DNA from 2 places in the Nocardia mangyaensis genome. Region 2 is predicted to be linked to the other one. Evidence: riboswitches for the same ligand, from Rfam matches in the RefSeq annotation. Region 2 holds a riboswitch; the other holds the start of a gene.
What was found. Region 2 has a riboswitch for S-adenosylmethionine ahead of BOX37_RS31240 (rhodanese-like domain-containing protein). Riboswitches for the same ligand answer to the same signal wherever they lie in the genome.
Positions count from the first base shown of each region.

Region 1: it holds a riboswitch for S-adenosylmethionine, as region 2 does, so the genes downstream of both, BOX37_RS04550 (bifunctional o-acetylhomoserine/o-acetylserine sulfhydrylase) here and BOX37_RS31240 (rhodanese-like domain-containing protein) in region 2, are expected to answer to the same signal.

Region 1 is NZ_CP018082.1:1,001,757-1,010,332, reverse strand. It holds gene BOX37_RS04560 (MFS transporter) at 1-377, opposite strand, end outside; gene BOX37_RS04555 (NADP-dependent isocitrate dehydrogenase) at 628-1,860, opposite strand; SAM riboswitch class IV at 2,143-2,253, shown strand; gene BOX37_RS04550 (bifunctional o-acetylhomoserine/o-acetylserine sulfhydrylase) at 2,337-3,653, shown strand; gene metX (homoserine O-acetyltransferase MetX) at 3,650-4,798, shown strand; gene BOX37_RS04540 (TetR/AcrR family transcriptional regulator) at 4,800-5,444, opposite strand; gene BOX37_RS04535 (oxygenase MpaB family protein) at 5,585-6,541, shown strand; gene BOX37_RS04530 (DUF3017 domain-containing protein) at 6,608-6,934, opposite strand; gene BOX37_RS04525 (tRNA (cytidine(34)-2'-O)-methyltransferase) at 6,999-7,463, shown strand; gene BOX37_RS04520 (DUF167 domain-containing protein) at 7,520-7,741, opposite strand; gene BOX37_RS04515 (DUF4349 domain-containing protein) at 7,707-8,576, opposite strand, start outside.
Region 2 is NZ_CP018082.1:6,880,642-6,889,217, forward strand. It holds gene BOX37_RS31220 (SPFH domain-containing protein) at 1-754, shown strand, start outside; gene BOX37_RS31225 (STM3941 family protein) at 779-1,312, opposite strand; gene BOX37_RS31230 (MFS transporter) at 1,470-2,804, shown strand; gene BOX37_RS31235 (O-succinylhomoserine sulfhydrylase) at 2,854-4,062, opposite strand; gene BOX37_RS31240 (rhodanese-like domain-containing protein) at 4,073-4,489, opposite strand; SAM riboswitch class IV at 4,504-4,620, opposite strand; gene BOX37_RS31245 (Rv0361 family membrane protein) at 4,666-5,124, opposite strand; gene BOX37_RS31250 (FAD-dependent oxidoreductase) at 5,361-6,776, shown strand; gene BOX37_RS31255 (amidohydrolase family protein) at 7,035-7,907, shown strand; gene BOX37_RS31260 (DUF456 domain-containing protein) at 7,904-8,386, opposite strand; gene BOX37_RS31265 (CaiB/BaiF CoA transferase family protein) at 8,513-8,576, shown strand, end outside.

The sequences.
Region 1 (8,576 bases), 1.4 Mb from region 2:
GCCACCGCCTTGGCCCGCTGCCCCACAGGCGCGAGCGTCGCGGCGGCCAGCGAGGCGACACCGAAGTACGCGCCGTGCGGCAGACCGGACACGAACCGCGCCGCGACAAGCGTCGGGAAGGTCGGCGCGAGCACGGTCGCGGCATTGCCGATGGTGAACGCCGCCATCAACGCGATCAGCAGCTTCTTTCGCGACACCCGCGCGCACAGCGCGGCGATCAACGGCGCGCCGACCACCACCCCGAGCGCGTAGGCCGACACCGCGTGCCCGGCCGAGGGCTCGGAGATGTCGAAGGCCCTGGCGATATCGGGCAGCAAACCCATGGTCACGAATTCGGTGGTACCGATTCCGAACCCACCGAGTGCCAGCGCCAGCATCGCCGGGACATGCCAACTGGTCCGTGGCGTCTCGACGACGGCGAGGGAAGAAGTCACGCCTCCATGCAACGACCCCGGTTACCCGATTGCTACCCGGGAAGACCGTGAGCTACCCCACCCGGCAGTGGAAAAGCCCGGTGAGTTACCCACCGATCTCGCAAGAACATGGGTAACTCACCGGGTGCGGGCCAACCCCACTACGCGGCCGAAGCTTGCCGCCCGCCCAGGTCCCCCCGCACCTGAATCCGGCCTAAATACGCGGAGAGGCGGACAGCGTGCGGGCCAGGTTGGCGTCCAGGGCGCCGAGGAATTCCTCGGTGCTCAGGTATCCCTGATCTCCGCCGACGAGCAGCGCCAGATCCTTGGTCATCTGCCCACCCTCGACGGTCTTGATGACGACGTCTTCGAGCGCCTGCGCGAAGCCGATCACCTCGGGGGTGTTGTCCAGCTTGCCGCGGTGTTCGAGGCCGCGGGTCCAGGCGAAGATCGACGCGATCGGGTTGGTCGAGGTCGGCTTGCCCTGCTGGTGCTGACGGAAGTGCCGGGTGACGGTGCCGTGCGCGGCCTCGGCCTCGCAGGTGCGACCGTCCGGGGTGAGCAGCACCGAGGTCATCAGGCCGAGCGAGCCGAAGCCCTGGGCCACGGTGTCGGACTGCACGTCGCCGTCGTAGTTCTTACAGGCCCAGACGTAGCCGCCCTCCCACTTCATGGAGGAGGCGACCATGTCGTCGATCAGACGGTGCTCGTAGGTCAGGCCCGCCGCGTCGAACTCGGCCTTGAACTCGGCGTCGAAGACTTCCTGGAAGGTGTCCTTGAACATGCCGTCGTAGGCCTTGAGGATGGTGTTCTTCGTGGAGAGATACACCGGGTAGTTCTGCTGCAGGCCGTAGTTGAACGAGGCCCGCGCGAAGTCCACGATCGACTTCTTGAAGTTGTACATACCCATGACGACGCCGCCGTCGGCGGGCATCTTCACGACCTCGTGCACGATCGGCTCGCTGCCGTCCTCGGGCGTGAAGGTCAGCGTGACGGTACCCGCCTCGTAAACCTTGAAATCGGTGGCGCGGTACTGGTCGCCGAAGGCGTGACGGCCGATGATGATCGGCTTGGTCCAGCCGGGCACCAGGCGGGGCACGTTGGAGATGATGATCGGCGCGCGGAAGATGGTGCCACCCAGAATGTTTCGGATGGTGCCGTTGGGCGAGCGCCACATCTTCTTGAGGCCGAACTCCTTCACCCGGTCTTCGTCGGGGGTGATGGTGGCGCATTTGACGCCGACGCCGTGCTTCTTGATGGCGTTCGCGGCGTCAACTGTGACCTGGTCGTCTGTCTTGTCGCGATACTCGATGCCGAGGTCGTAGTACTCGAGGTTCACGTCGAGATACGGATGGATCAGCTTGTCCTTGATGAACTGCCAGATGATCCGGGTCATCTCGTCGCCGTCGAGTTCTACGACGGTACCTTCAACCTTGATCTTGGACATGGATCTTCGTGTCCTCCTAGGATGGTGCCCTCATTGCACGGCCAGGCGAACACGCTTGTGAGCGGACCCCAGCTGTTCCAACAGACAACGTATATGCCCCGCGTTGTCTGCGGGACGTGTGGTGCAAACAAGACAAGCGTACTGCTGCCAGTGACCTCACCGCGATGGGAGGGCCCGCTGTGCGGGACTGCGGCGGCGACACACCGCGCCGACCAGTGATCTTCTCGACGAAATCGGGAGAAATTTCCGCGCGGGCGAGATGTCCGGTTAACATGACGGCAAGGTCATGAGTACCAGCGTCAAGCCCCGGCTCGCTGGTCGGCAACCCTCCAGCTGCGGTGGGGTGCTCCGGGTGATGACCGGGCCCTCGAAGGTCGAGGGCAAGCGCGCATTCGTAGGAGGCCACCATGTGTTGTTGCCCGTCGATCCGACCCAGCTGACGAGATACCCGGCGAACAACCCCCTGGAGCATCACCATGTCCAACTCCACCCTGCCCGAGAACTGGTCGTTCGAGACCAAGCAGGTCCACGCGGGCCAAGCCCCCGACGCCGCGACCAACGCGCGGGCCCTGCCGATCTACCAGACCACCTCCTACACCTTCCGTGACACCGACCACGCCGCCGCGCTGTTCGGTCTCGCCGAGCCGGGCAACATCTACACCCGGATCATGAACCCCACCCAGGACGCGGTGGAGCAGCGCGTGGCCGCGCTGGAAGGCGGCGTCGCGGCACTGCTGCTGGCCTCCGGTCAGGCCGCCGAGACCTACGCGATCCTGAACCTGGCGAGCGCGGGCGACCACATCGTGTCCAGCCCGCACCTCTACGGCGGCACCTACAACCTGTTCCACTACTCGCTGCCCAAGCTCGGCATCGAGGTCTCCTTCGTCGAAGACCCCGACGACCTCGCCCAGTGGGAAGCCGCGATCCGGCCCAACACCAAGGCCCTCTACGGCGAGACCATCGCCAACCCGAGCAGCGCGGTCTTCGACATCCCCGGCATCGCCGGTGTCGCGCACGCGGCGGGCCTGCCGCTGATCGTCGACAACACCGTCGCGACCCCGTACCTGATCCAGCCGCTGGCCCACGGCGCCGACATCGTCGTGCACTCGGCCACCAAGTACCTGGGCGGCCACGGCGCCGCGGTGGCCGGGGTGATCGTCGACGGCGGCACCTTCGACTGGACCGTGCGCGACGCCGACGGCAAGTCCCGCTATCCCGGCTTCACCGAGCCCGACCCGAGCTACCACGGCGCGGTCTTCGCCGACCTGGGCGCGCCCGCCTTCGCGCTCAAGGCTCGCGTACAGCTGCTGCGCGACCTCGGCGCGGCGGTGTCGCCGTTCAACGCCTTCCTCATCGCGCAGGGCATCGAGACGCTGAGCCTGCGCGTCGAGCGGCACGTGGCCAATGCCGAGGTGGTCGCGAAGTTCGTCGCCGAGCAGCCCGGCGTCGAGACGGTGCACTACGCGGGCCTCGAGTCCTCGCCCTGGCACGCGCGGGCCAAGGAACTGGCGCCGAAGGGCGCGGGTGCGATCGTGGCCTTCGAGCTGGCCGGTGGCGTCGACGCGGGCAAGAAGTTCGTGGACGCGCTCAGCCTGCACAGCCATGTCGCTAACATCGGGGATGTGCGTTCTCTCGTGATTCACCCGGCGTCGACCACGCATTCGCAGTTGACACCGGAGGAGCAGCTGGCCGCGGGCGTCAAGCCCGGCCTGGTCCGGCTCGCCGTGGGCATCGAGGGTATCGACGACATCCTGGCCGATCTGCGGGCCGGTTTCGCGGCGGCGACCACGTGACTGTGAGCACCGAATCGCCGATCGCCCGTCCCGGCACCGGAGTGGCTCTGCTGCCACCGCCGGACGGGCGTCTCGGCGTGGTCGCCATCGGGGAGGTTGCGCTGGAGAACGGCGCCGTCGTCCCCGATGTGCGGCTGGCGGTGCAACGCTGGGGTGAGCTCTCGCCCACCCTGGACAACGTGGTGCTCGTCGAACACGCGCTCACCGGTGACTCGCACGTCATCACCAGTGCCGACAATGCCCAGCCCGGCTGGTGGGAGGGCATGGTAGGCCCCGGCGCGCCGATCGACACCGACGAATGGTGTGTGATCGCCACCAACGTGCTCGGCGGCTGCAAGGGCAGCACCGGGCCGTCCACGCTCGCGCCCGACGGCAAGCCGTGGGGCGCGCGTTTTCCCGAGTTGACCATCCGTGATCAGGTGACCGCCGAGGCTCAGCTGCTCGACGTGCTCGGCATCGAGCGCCTGGCCTCGGTGGTCGGTGGCTCGATGGGCGGCATGCGGGTGCTCGAGTGGATGATCGACAAGCCCGAGCGGGTCTCGGCGGCGCTGGTGCTCGCTGTCGGCGCGCGGGCCACCGCCGATCAGATCGGCACCCAGACCACCCAGATGGCCGTCATCACGGCCGACCCGGACTGGCAGGGCGGCGACTATCACGGCACCGGCCGCGCGCCGACGACCGGCATGGGCCTGGCCCGCCGCATCGCGCACCTGACCTACCGCACCGAGGGCGAACTCGACCACCGCTTCACCAATCGCCCCCAGGGCGACGAGGACCCGTGGCAGGGTGGCCGCTACGCGGTGCAGAGCTACCTGGAGCACCAGGCCGAGAAGCTGGTCCAGCGCTTCGACCCGGCCACCTATGTGCTGCTCAGCGAGGCCATGAACCGCCACGACATCGGTCGCGGTCGCGGTGGTGTCGCCGCCGCGCTCGCCTCGACGCGGGTGCCGTGCGTGGTGGGCGGTGTCGACTCCGATCGCCTCTATCCCCTGCACACCCAGGCCGAGCTGGCCGAGGGGCTGCCGGGCTGCGCCGGACTCGAGATCGTGCACTCGCGCGACGGACACGACGGCTTCCTCACCGAGGCCGCCGCGGTGGCCAAGCTGCTCACCGAGACCATGCGCTTGGCGCGGGAGAACCGCTGAGTCAACGCTTGGTGGTCCCGGCCAGCAAGGTGACGATCGAGCGCACGTAGTCCTGGAGACGTTCGCGCGGATATTCCGCCGGCTCGCTGACCGCCAGTCGCCCGAGCATCTCGGCGACGGTGAGTGTCGAGTTCGCCAGCAGCGCCGCGTCCATGGCCGACCAGCGCGGCAGCATCGCGATACCCACGCGGACAAGGGATTCCGCGCGCTCGAGAATGTCGGCGCGGGAATTGCGCAGGGCGGCACGGTATTCGTCGGGCGCGCTCGCCGGGGTGGCGAGGATGAGCCGCCAGCGCGTCGGATTCGCCAGTGCCACACCGACGAACGCCTCGACCGTGGCCAGGGCGGCTTCGATCGGATCGCTGCCGATCAGGTTCTCCGGCAGGGTGTCGGCGATCTGGGCGAGGCCGCGTTCGCTCTCGCGTTCCAGCAGGGCCTCGACCAGTTCGGCGCGGGTCTTGAACACCGTGTACAGCACGGGTTTTCCGACGCCGGCCTCCTGCGCGACGGCTTCCATGCTCAGCTCGTGCAGCTCCAACCGGCCGAGCACGGCGAACGCGGCATCGAGCAGCTGGGCGCGGCGCTCGTGCGGCGGCAGGCGCGGGGCGTAGCGACGGCGCGGTCGTTGCTCCTGCGTTGCGGTCACCCGCTCACCTCCCGTATCCGACCGAGGCCCGGTCCGGTGCCCAAATCCTACACAACCGTTGTATTCATTTCGATCAATTGCTACGGTTGCGTTGTATTCACCTGCGAGGTTCGCCTCAGCACTGCAAAGGAGCACGTGCCATGGCCTTCGACCCGGCTACCCTGCGTCGCGACGACTACGGCTTCTTCGGACCGGATTCCCCCAGCTGGAAGGTGTGGGCGTCACCGACCGCGCTGATCGGGTTCCAGCGCGCGGTCACCCTCGAACACTTCGACCCGTTCCTGACCGCCGCCGTCGCCGATTCGGAGGGGATCTACGACAACCCGCGCACGCGCCTGGACCACACGCTGTCGTACTTCCTGCTGGTCGCTCTCGGCGACGGGCGCACCGCCATCCAGGCCTCCGAACACCTGATGACGGTGCACGCCTCGATGACGGGCATCGAACCGATCAGCGGCAAGCGCTACAGCGCCAACAATCCCGACTCGCAGCTGTGGATCCACGTCACCGGCTGGCACTCGGTGCTCAAGGCGTACGAGATGTACGGGCCGGGGCCGCTGAGCGCCGCGGAGGAGGACCGGTACTGGGCCGAATGCGTGATCGCGGCCGAGCTGCAGACCTGCAAGCCCGCCGACGTGCCGCGTTCGCGCGCGGAGGTGCGCGCGTACTTCGAGCGGGTCCGGCCCCAGCTGTGCTCCTCCGAGCGCGCGGTGCGCGGCATGCACTATCTGCTGTGGACGCCGCCCAGCAAGGGCCTGCCGTTCGCGCTCGGCAGCCGGTTGCTCTCGTTGGCGACCATCCCGACCCTGCCGATCTGGATGCGCGAACTCGGCCGCTTCGACCTGCCCCGGATCCTCGGCCCGGCCGTGCGCCTGCCTGCCACCGCGATCGCCTGGCTCAGCACGCGCCGCGACAACTTCGCCCTGATCAAGGCAGCGCCCTACATCGCCCCGATGACCGGCCAGATCCTCGCCGCGCACACACGATCAGGCGAGCCGACCACTCCCCGCACGATCACCCCCGCGCAAGCCCGCGAGCGCTACGGCAGCAAGGGCCACTGCAGCCTCTGGGACCACAAGATCCCCGAAACCGCGTAGCCCACCCGCCGCGACCCGGACAGTCGATCACCAGGCTCTGGTGGCGTTCGCTCTCGACGACCGGGCTCAGTTGACGCCGAGAGTGTTGATGGTGGCGGCCAGGAAGACGATGGCGCTGCCCAGCGCGGTGAGCGCGGCGACGTCGAAGGGCTTGCTCCGGACAGCGAGCAGGCCCACCTGCACGGTCGGCAGGCACAACCGGAAGGCGGCGGCCACCAGGGCGGCGCTGCCGAAGATCAGCGCGCCGCGACGCCACCGATCCCACGCGACGAACACGATCGCGACCACGATCAGCGCGCTCACCACAGTCATCGGCAGGTGACTGCGCAGGTACTGCTCCCCCGCGCTCAACCGTGCGACCCGGTGCTTGCCGGTGGTCTCCGCCTTGTTCACGGGCCCGATTGTTCCAGATGCCGCCTGCGGGCGGGCGCACAGCCACATGGGAGAGTGATCCGCTGTGCTGCATCTGATCTTTCACAATCCCGTGATACCCCCGAACACCGGCAACGCGATCCGCCTCGCCGCCGGTACCGGCTGTGCGCTGCATCTGATCGAGCCGCTGGGCTTCGACCTGTCCGAGTCCAAGCTCCGCCGCGCCGGTCTGGACTATCACGACCTCGCCGTGGTGAGGGTGCATCCCGACCTGGCGACCGCCTGGACCGTGATCGAACCCGGCCGGGTCTTCGCCTTCACCACCCAGGCCGGCACCCGCTACACCGACATCGCCTACCGCGACGGAGACGCCCTCCTGTTCGGCACCGAACCCACCGGGTTACCCGAGCAGGTGCTCGCCGACCCGGCGATCACCGACCAGGTCCGCATCCCGATGCTCCCCGGTCGGCGCTCGATGAACCTGTCGAACGCGGCCGCGGTGACGGTCTACGAGGCATGGCGGCAGCTGGGATTTCCCGGGGCGGTGTGACCAGCCTCGGCCCGGTCGCCGTGGATCACGCCCGACGACGATCAGCTCGCCGGCGCTCAGATGTCGACCTCGAAGCGTTTGAAGCGGGAGGTCGCGCCCGCGGACAGGCGCACCGCGGACCTCGAGACGCCGAAGTGGGTGGCGAGTAGTTCGATGGCGGCCTTGTTGGCCTTGCCCTCGACGGCGGGGGCGCGGACGTAGAGGGTGAGGGTGCCGTCGTCGGCGACTTCGACGAGGGGGCCTTTACGGCTGTTCGGCTTGATCGTCGCCCGCACCATCGGCACTGTCCGCTCCCTTCGGATCCTCGCCCACCGAGTGCTTTCCTTCCGCACCGGTGTCCGGCTTCGTCGCGAGTGCGGTAGGCGCGGAGACCGCCGCACCCGTCTTGCGACCGCGACCACGCACCAACCGCACCAGCGCCCACAACACGGCACCGATCACCGCGAGGAAGCCCAGCCACGGCACCGCCTTGCCGGCGAACACGACCGCGTCCTTCAGCCAGTCGACCAGCGAGTGCCAGCCGGAGACGATGCCGTCCCAGAAGTTGTCGGGGTCGCCGGGGGCGCGATCCTCGTCGGCGGTGAGGGTGATGGTCAGGGTCGACAGGGCGACCTGGTCGTCGAGGGAACGCTTCTGCGCGGTGAGGCTGTCGAGTTCACCCTGCCTGCTCGCCAGCGCCTCCTCGGCGGCGATCAGGTCGGCGGTGTTGGCCGCGCCCGCCATGAGCGCGCGCAACCGGTCGACCGAGGACTGCAGCGCCCGGATGCGGGCGTCGAGGTCCTGCCACTGCATGGTGACGTCGTCGCGGTTGGTGCTGACCCGGGTGACGGTGCCGACCCCGCCGAGCCCGGTGACGAAGGCGTCGGTCTTGTCCGCGGGCACTCGCACACTGAGCACCGCCCGCGCGGTGCGCTTGTCGGTGCCCGGCTGTTCGGTACGGCTGTCGATCCGGCCGTCCACGGCGTTCACCTGGTCGGTGACGGTCGCGGCGGCGGCGATCGGGTCCTCGGCGGACACGTCGATCGAGCCGGTGATCACCTCTTTGCGATCCGAGTTCGCCGGTGCCGGACTGTCTTTCGGCGGTGCCCCCTCCCGGAATCCGGGCGCCTCCGC
Region 2 (8,576 bases):
CGGCTCGATGACGGTCGAGGAGATCATCCGCGAGCGGCAGAAGCTGGCCGACGAGGTGCTGGTGGCCTCGAAGGTGGAGATGGGCAATATCGGCCTGTGGGTCGACTCCTTCCAGATCCAGTCCATCGACGACGGCAACCTCGGCTACATCAATGCCCTTGCCGCACCGCACAATGCGGCCGTACAACGCGACGCGCAGATCGCCCAGGCCCAGGCGGCCCAGCGTTCCGCCGAAGCCGAGCAGGAGTCACTGCGTCGGCAAGCCGAGTACGAGCGGGAGACCTCCCTGCTGCAGGCGCAGTACCAGCGCGACATCGACAAGGCCAATGCCGAAGCGGCACAGGCCGGTCCGCTCGCCGACGCCATCGCCCGTCAGGAAGTCCTCACCGCGCAGGCCGAGCAGGCCCGCAAGAACGCCGACCTGCGCGAACAGGAACTCCAGGCCGAAGTGGTGAAACCCGCGCAGGCCGAAGCGGAGCGCGTCCGCATTCTCGCCGAGGCCGAAGCCGCCCGCACCCGCATCCAGGCCGATGCCGCCGCCTCCAACAACCGCATCGCCCTCGACCAGCTCCTGATCGAACAGCTCCCCGAAATCGTCAAGCAGGCCTCCACCGGCCTGGCGAACGCCAACCTCACCGTCCTCAACGGACCGGACGGCGTCGGCGAACTCGTCAACGGAATGGTCGGCCAGGGGTTGACCGTCTTCAACTCCCTGCAGAAGGCGCTGTCGAACGGTGAGGTCGACAAGGTCTGAGCACGCCCTACCGGCCGTGCTCGGCTATTCGAGGATGACCAGGCCCGGCCGGTAGGTCCGCATCGCGTTCAGTACCTGCTCGAGCGGTGCGCCCAGCGTGGACCCCGCCAAGTTCGCCTGGCCGTACCCGAGCCTCCGGTTGGCCTTGGCCATCAACCGCAGCCATCGGGAACTTCGGGCGTAGAACGCATCCGGATCATGCAAGCCGAGCTGGAGGAAGCGGGCGTGGGAGAACGCTGACGTGCGCACGGTCTGAATGCGCGCGTGCGTGACCTCATCCCATCCGATCCGGCCGTATTGCCGGTGGACCAGACCGTCGTCGGTCAACACCAGTTCCGGCTTGCGCAGGATCAGGCGGGCTGCCAGGAATACGCCGGCGCAGGTGAAGAACGGAACGCCCAGCACACTCGCGACGAGCGGAAACAGCGGAGCGTCACCGGACAGCACAACCCAGATGCCGCCCGCGACGAGAGCGGCCGCTCCCGCGATCATCCCCACCAGGTACAGCACCGACGGGTAGTAGTACGTGGCCGGTCGCGGCACTCCCCCAGAACTCATGCCCGCAGTGTAATTCTCCGCTCACCCCACCCGCAGCCCATGACTGCTGGGGGGTGAACCACCCCTTTCCGGGGGTGCCCGGCGTGTGATGCCGATCACTACCCTTCCAACATCCTGGCGGACAGTTCGAGTGCCGCTACGAGCTTGGAGGAAAACGGTGACTCTCACGAGTAAGGCTGGGCCGCCGCCGGAGCGAGCGGCCGAGAAGCCGACCAGCGTACGCAAAGTCGCGATTGCCAGTTGTATCGGCACGACCATCGAGTTCTACGACTTCTTCATCTACGGCACCGCGGCCGCGCTGGTGTTTCCCACCGTGTTCTTCCCGGCGCTGGGAGCGACTGCCGGGACGGTCGCGTCGTTCGCGACCTTCGCCGTCGCCTTCATCGCTCGGCCTGCCGGTTCGATGCTGTTCGGTCATTTCGGCGATCGGATCGGGCGGAAGAAGACGCTCATCTCGACGTTGCTGCTGATGGGCTTGTCCACCTTGCTCATCGGACTGCTGCCCGGCGCGAGCACGATCGGTGTCGCGGCGCCGATACTCCTTGTGCTGCTGCGGTTCTGCCAGGGCTTCGCCGTCGGCGGCGAGTGGGCGGGCGCCACGCTGCTCACCGCCGAGTACGCACCACCGGGCCAACGCGGGAAATACGCGCTCTTCCCACAGATCGGGCCCGCGATCGCCTTCTTGTTGTCGTGCGGGACCTTCTTGATCACCGGCGCCGTCCTCGGCGACACCGACAGCGCGTTCCTCGACTACGGGTGGCGAATTCCGTTCATCTTCTCGATCGTGCTCGTCGCGATCGGCCTCTACATGCGCCTCGCCATCGAGGAGACTCCGGTGTTCCGCGCACAGCAGAAGCAGGAGCAGACCGACGAGTCGACGTCACCGAAGCGGTTGCCGTTCCTGGACGCCTGGCAGGAACAGCGCAAGGAGATCCTGCTCGCGGCGGGTTCGATCGCGATGCTGTTCGCGATGTTCTACATGGGTACCGCGTACCTCACCAGTTACGGAACCAAGACACTCGGACACGACCGGCCCTTCGTCCTGCTGGTCGGCGTCGGTTCCGCCGTGGTCTTCGGGGCGACGACGGTCGTATCAGCCCTCTACTCCGACCGGATCGGGCGGCGCGTGGTGATCATGACGTCGTGTGCCGCGGCCATCGTCTGGTCGCTCGCGCTGTTCCCGCTGATCGACACCGGCTCGCCCGTGGCCTTCGCGATCGGGGTGGCGATCACGCTCGCCATCTTCGGCATCGCCTACGGCCCTTGCGGCGCACTGCTTCCCGAGCTGTTCCACACCCGGTACCGCTACACGGGCGCCGGTCTGGGCTACAACCTGGCCGGGGTGCTGGGTGGCGCGATTCCGCCGCTGATCGCCACACCGCTCGCCGCGGCATACGGCAGCATCGCGATCGGTGTGATGCTCGCGGTCCTCGGCGTCGTCAGCCTGATCTGCACGTGGGCTCTGGCCGAAACGAAAGACGCTGTGCTGTAAGCGAAGACAGGTCAGGGGCGGTTGCCGGGTCAGGCAACCGCCCCTGGCGCTAACTCAGTGCGTGGTCGAGATCGCCGAGGAGGTCTTCGAGGTCCTCGAGGCCGACGGAGATGCGAACCACGCCGTCGCTCAGGCCGATCGAGGCGCGGCCGTCCGGACCCATCGCCCGGTGGGTGGTGGTGGCGGGGTGGGTGATGAGGGTCTTCGCGTCACCGAGGTTGTTGGAGATGTCGATGATGCGCAGCCGGTTCAGCACCTCGAAGGCGCGCTTCTTGCCGTCAGCGCCCGCGAGTTCGAAGGTGACGACGGTGCCGCCGCCCGACATCTGCTCGATGGCCAGGGCATGCTGCGGATGTGATTCCAGGAAGGGGTATTTCACCCAGTTCACCGACTTGTTGGTCGCCAGGAACTCGGCGACCTTCAGTGCGGAATCGGTGGACTGGCGCACCCGCAGCGGCATGGTTTCCAGGCCCTTGAGCAGGGTCCAGGCGTTGAAGGGACTCAGGGCGGGACCGGTGTGGCGCATCAGGGTTTTGACGGGGCCGTCGATGTAGTCCTTGGAACCGAGGATGGCGCCGCCGAGAACGCGGCCCTGCCCGTCGATGTGCTTGGTGCCGGAGTAGACGACCACGTCGGCGCCGAGTTCGAAGCCGCGCTGCAGCAAGGGGGTGGCGAAGACGTTGTCCAGCACCACTTTCGCGCCCGCGGCATGCGCGAGCTCGGTGACTCTACGCACGTCGACCAGGGTCTGCATCGGATTCGCGGGGGTCTCGAAGAAGACGGCCTGGGTGGGCACCGAGAGCGCCTGCTCCCACTGCTCGAGGTCGTCACCGTCGACGAAGACCGTCTCGATGCCCCAGCGCGGCAGGATCTCGTTGCACACCACGAAGCAGGAACCGAACAGGCTGCGCGCGGCGACGAGCCGGTCGCCCGCCTTCAGCAGCGCGCCGAGCGCGGTGAACACCGCGGACATGCCCGAGGCGGTCGCGAAGGCCGCTTCGGCGCCGTCGAGCAGCCGGATGCGCTCCTCGAACATCGACACGGTCGGATTGCCGTAGCGGGAGTAGACGAAGTGCTCGACCTCGCCGGTGAACGCGGCCTCGGCGGCCTCGGCGCTCTCGTAGACGAATCCGGAGGTCAGGTACAGCGCCTCGGAGGTCTCCTCGAAACCCGAGCGGCGCAGGCCGCCACGGACGCCGAGAGTGGCGGGGCCGACGCCCTCGGGCAGTGGCTTGTCGAACGAACCACCGGTGATCATGCTGTTCTCCCTATGCCTGACGCCACGGCAGGCCGACGGCGCGCCAGCCGGCGCTCCCACGCTGTCCGAACACGTCGGGACCGCCTTCGAAACCGTCGAGCACGTTGTAGGACGGGGCGATGCCCGCCGCGGTCGCCAGGTTCGCCGCGTGCGCGGAGCGCTGACCCGAACGACACAGGAACACCACGGGCGCGTCCGCGGGGCGCTCACCCAGGGCCTGTTCGAGTTGTGCGCCGAACTTCGGATTGCGGGTGCCGGTGCCGTCGACCCACTCGATGAAATGCGCCGGGCGTTCGATGGAACTGGTGTCGGGGATGCCGATCTGGGCCCACTCACCCTCGGTGCGCACGTCCACGAGTACCGCGTCGGGATGCTCGCTCAGGATCTCCCACGCCTGCTCGGGGGTGATGTCGCCAGCGTAAGTCATGTCGCCTCCTACTGAATCCGCTCTTGCCGTGGCGGGAATCCGGCACACGGCCAGGTCGTCACCCGGAGCACCCCGCCGCGGAGGAGGGTTGCCGACCAGCGAGCCGGGGCTTGACGCTGGCACTCATGACCTTGCGATCCGAGATTGCCTCGCCACAGGTCACCGTGTCAAACAGTTCAGTGCGTGCAGACCAGCCAGTCGCCATCGACGCGAGTCAGCGTCCAGGTGCTCATCGAGTCGTTGCCGTCGACCTGGACGGTCGCGTCGACCTTGGCCCTGTCGCCGTTGACGGTCGGGTTCGCGAAACCCTTCTTGTCGATCGACACAGCCGATTCCGGGCCGCCGAGCCGCTGGGTGAGGCCGGATTCCTCCTCGTCGAAGCCGGGGCACGCGACACCCGGCGGCGGACGCAGCTCGCTGCGCGAACGCGCGTCTATATAGTTGGTGACGGCAGCCGCGAGACGATCGGCCTCTGTGACATTTTTCTCAGCGGGTGAGAGCAGCCCACCGAGCACGATGCCGATGAGCACCACGATCGCCACCACCGCGGCCGCGACGAACGGGACGATGGAACGCTTGTCGGTCTGATCCACCACGATGGGCTGGTCATCCGAGCCTGTTTGCTCATCGTTCATGCTGTAATCCTGACAGACCCGGCCCGGACAACCACACCGCACGCCGGGTGGCCACAACGCCGCAGATAGAATCGCCGTCGTGCGGCCTGCTGCCGACGTCGATGGCAGCTGCCAGCAGCCGGATAGTCAAGTTAGCCTAGGCTGAATTGACGCCGTCAACAGTTCTCGACCAAAGGGTGCGCGTAGAAATGACCGAACAAAGTGCTCAGTCCACTGGCGATGTTCGCGATCCCTCCGTGGGTACGCAGGCTGCCGCCTCCGGGCCTGACGCGAACACCGCGACGACCCGCCCGCTTCGCATCGCGATCGTGGGCGCGGGCCCGGCCGGTATCTACGCCGCCGACGCATTGATGAAGTCCGACGCCGAGGTCTCGATCGACCTCTACGAACGCATGCCCGCACCGTTCGGGCTGATCCGCTACGGCGTCGCCCCCGACCACCCGCGGATCAAGGGCATCATCACCGCCCTGCACAAGGTCCTCGACAAAGACCAGGTCCGCCTGCTCGGCAACATCGACTACGGCACCGACATCACCCTCGATGACCTGCGTCAGTTCTACGACGCGGTGATCTTCTCCACCGGCGCCAACGCCGACCGCGCCTTGGCGATCCCGGGTATCGACCTCGACGGCTCCTACGGTGCCGCGGACTTCGTGTCCTGGTACGACGGACACCCCGACGTGCCCCGCGCGTGGCCGCTGGACGCGGAAAAGGTCGCGGTCCTGGGTGTGGGCAACGTGGCCTTGGACGTGGCCCGGGTCCTGGCCAAGACCGGTGACGAGCTACTGGCGACCGAGATCCCGCCCAACGTTTACCACGGGCTCAAGGCCAACAAGGCCGTCGAGGTCCACGTCTTCGGCCGTCGCGGCCCCGCCCAGGCCAAGTTCACCCCCCTGGAACTGCGCGAACTCGACCATTCCCCGACCATCGAGGTCATCGTCGATCCCGAGGACATCGACTACGACGAGGGCTCTGAGGCCGCCCGCCGTAACTCCAAGCAGGTCGACATGGTCGCCAACACCCTCGAGCAGTGGGCGATCCGTGATCAGGGTGATCGCCCGCACAAACTGTTCCTGCATTTCTTCGAGTCCCCCGCCGAGATCCTCGGCTCCGACGGCAAGGTCGTCGGGCTCAAGACCGAACGCACCCAGCTCGACGGGACCGGCAATGTCAAGGGCACCGGTGAGTTCCGGCAGTGGGATGTGCAGGCGATCTACCGGGCGGTGGGTTACCTGTCGCAGAACGTCAACCAGTTGCCCTTCGATGATCAGGCCGGCACGGTGCCCAACGAGGCCGGTCGGGTGATCGGTGATGACACCGCGCAGGGTTCGGCGCGTTTCATGCCCGCGACCTATGTCACGGGTTGGATCAAGCGTGGTCCGGTCGGTTTGATCGGCCATACCAAGGGTGATGCCAACGAGACCATCGCCTGCCTGCTCGATGACGCCAAGGACTTCGCTCCCGCGCCCAAGCCCGAGCTCGATGCGGTGACCGAGTTCCTCGAGGGCAAGGGTATTCCGTTCACCACGTGGGCGGGCTGGTATCGCCTCGATGCTCACGAGCGGGCGTTGGGTGAGCCCGAGGGGCGTGAACGGGTCAAGGTCGTCGAACGCGAGGACATGCTCCGCGCGTCCGAGCCCAACAAGGCCTGATCCGCCGCTCCACGATGCGCGGTACCGGCAAACCTCGGTGTGCCGGTACCGCGCCACAAACCTATACTCGAGTCCGCCACCAACCGCACCACCAGCCCCGTACGACCCGACCTCGAGGAGGGTCCGCCGCGCAGCGGCGGTTCGCGCCCGTCCCGACGATCAGGCGCCGTGGCGTAGGCGACGAAGGAGCAAGCCACGGTGCCTGATCGTCGGGACCCGCAGGGGCGCGAACTCGAGCGCGCCAGCGCTCCACGAGCGCTGTTCGATGCCCACGTCCACATCATCGATCCGCGGTACCCGCTGATCGAGAACGAAGGCTACCTACCCGACCCCTATGTCATCGCGGATTACCGAAAGCGCATGGAGCGCTTCGATATTCGCGGTGGTGCTGTGGTCAGCGCGTCTTTCCAAGGTACTGATCAGACGTACCTGACGGCCGCGCTGGCCGCGCTCGGTCCCGACTGGGTCGGCGTCACCCGGCTACACCTGGACGCCACCGACGACGACATCCTCGAGCTGGACCGGGCGGGGGTGCGCGCGCTGCGCTTCAACCTCAAGCGCGCCGCCGCCGACATCACCGAGATGACGTTGCAGGCGCTGCGCGCACACGAACTGGTCGGCTGGCATGTCGAGCTCTACATCGACGGTCAGATGCTGGCCTCGCTGCAGCCGGTGATCTCCAAGCTGCCCGCCCTGTCCATCGACCACCTCGGGATGTCCGCTGAGGGGCTGCCGTATCTGCTGGATCTGGTGGATCGCGGGGCCAGGGTGAAGGCGACCGGGTTCGGCCGGGTCGAGATGATGGATGTGGCCGACACGCTGCGCCGGATCCACACCGTGAACCCCGGTGCGCTGATGTTCGGGTCCGATCTGCCCGGCACCCGCGCGGGCAGACCGTTCGACGATGCCGACATCGACCTGATCTGCGATGTCGTCGGCGCCGATCTGCACGCCGTGCTCGAGGACAACGCCCGCGAGTTCTACCGGCTGCCCGCCGTGGAGCGCGCGGTGGCCGACCCGGCGCCGACGATACCGATGCCGCGCACCGACAACCCGACCGTGCCGATCCCCCGCGACGAACTGCCCGGCGCGGACGCGACGACGCGCCCACTGCCGGTCATCGAGCGCTAGGCCAGGATGGCTCCGGTGAGCCAGACGCCCGAGGCGATCAGGGCACCGAACAGTTCGACCAGCATCGACAGACCCACACCCTTGAGCGCGTGCACGGTCGCGGGCCAGGCCAGCTCATTGGTCTTCAGGCGGTACAGCTCGGCCAGGTACACCCCGAGTACGAAGCCGATGAACAGGCCGACGATCGGGATGACGAAGAAACCGATCACGCCGAGGATCGCGCCGATCAGCAGCGCCTTGTTCGACACTCCCGCCTCGCGCATCCGCCGGCCCGGCCAGGTGTACTTCACGACGCCAGAGATGACCAAGGCGACCGTCGCGATGGCGAACACCGTCCAGGCCGTCGCGCCGCCGGTCATGAACGCCCACACCGCGATCGCCGCGAAGATGAGGATCACCCCCGGCAGGATCGGCACGATGATGCCGGCGATGCCGACCAGAATGACGAGGCCGACAACGACCTCACCCCACACGCTCACTACCGGGTCCTCCCGTATCCGCGCCGAGTCGCGCGCCTCGAATTCTGGCCCATGGCCTACCCGAGCCGCCATCCCAACGCTATTGTCGAAGCGTCAATACTGTTCGACGACGAACTGAGGTCAGGCGTGAGCACCGAGTCCACCGCCAAGCAGGGGCCCCTCGCGGGCATCAAGGTCATCGAGCTGGCCG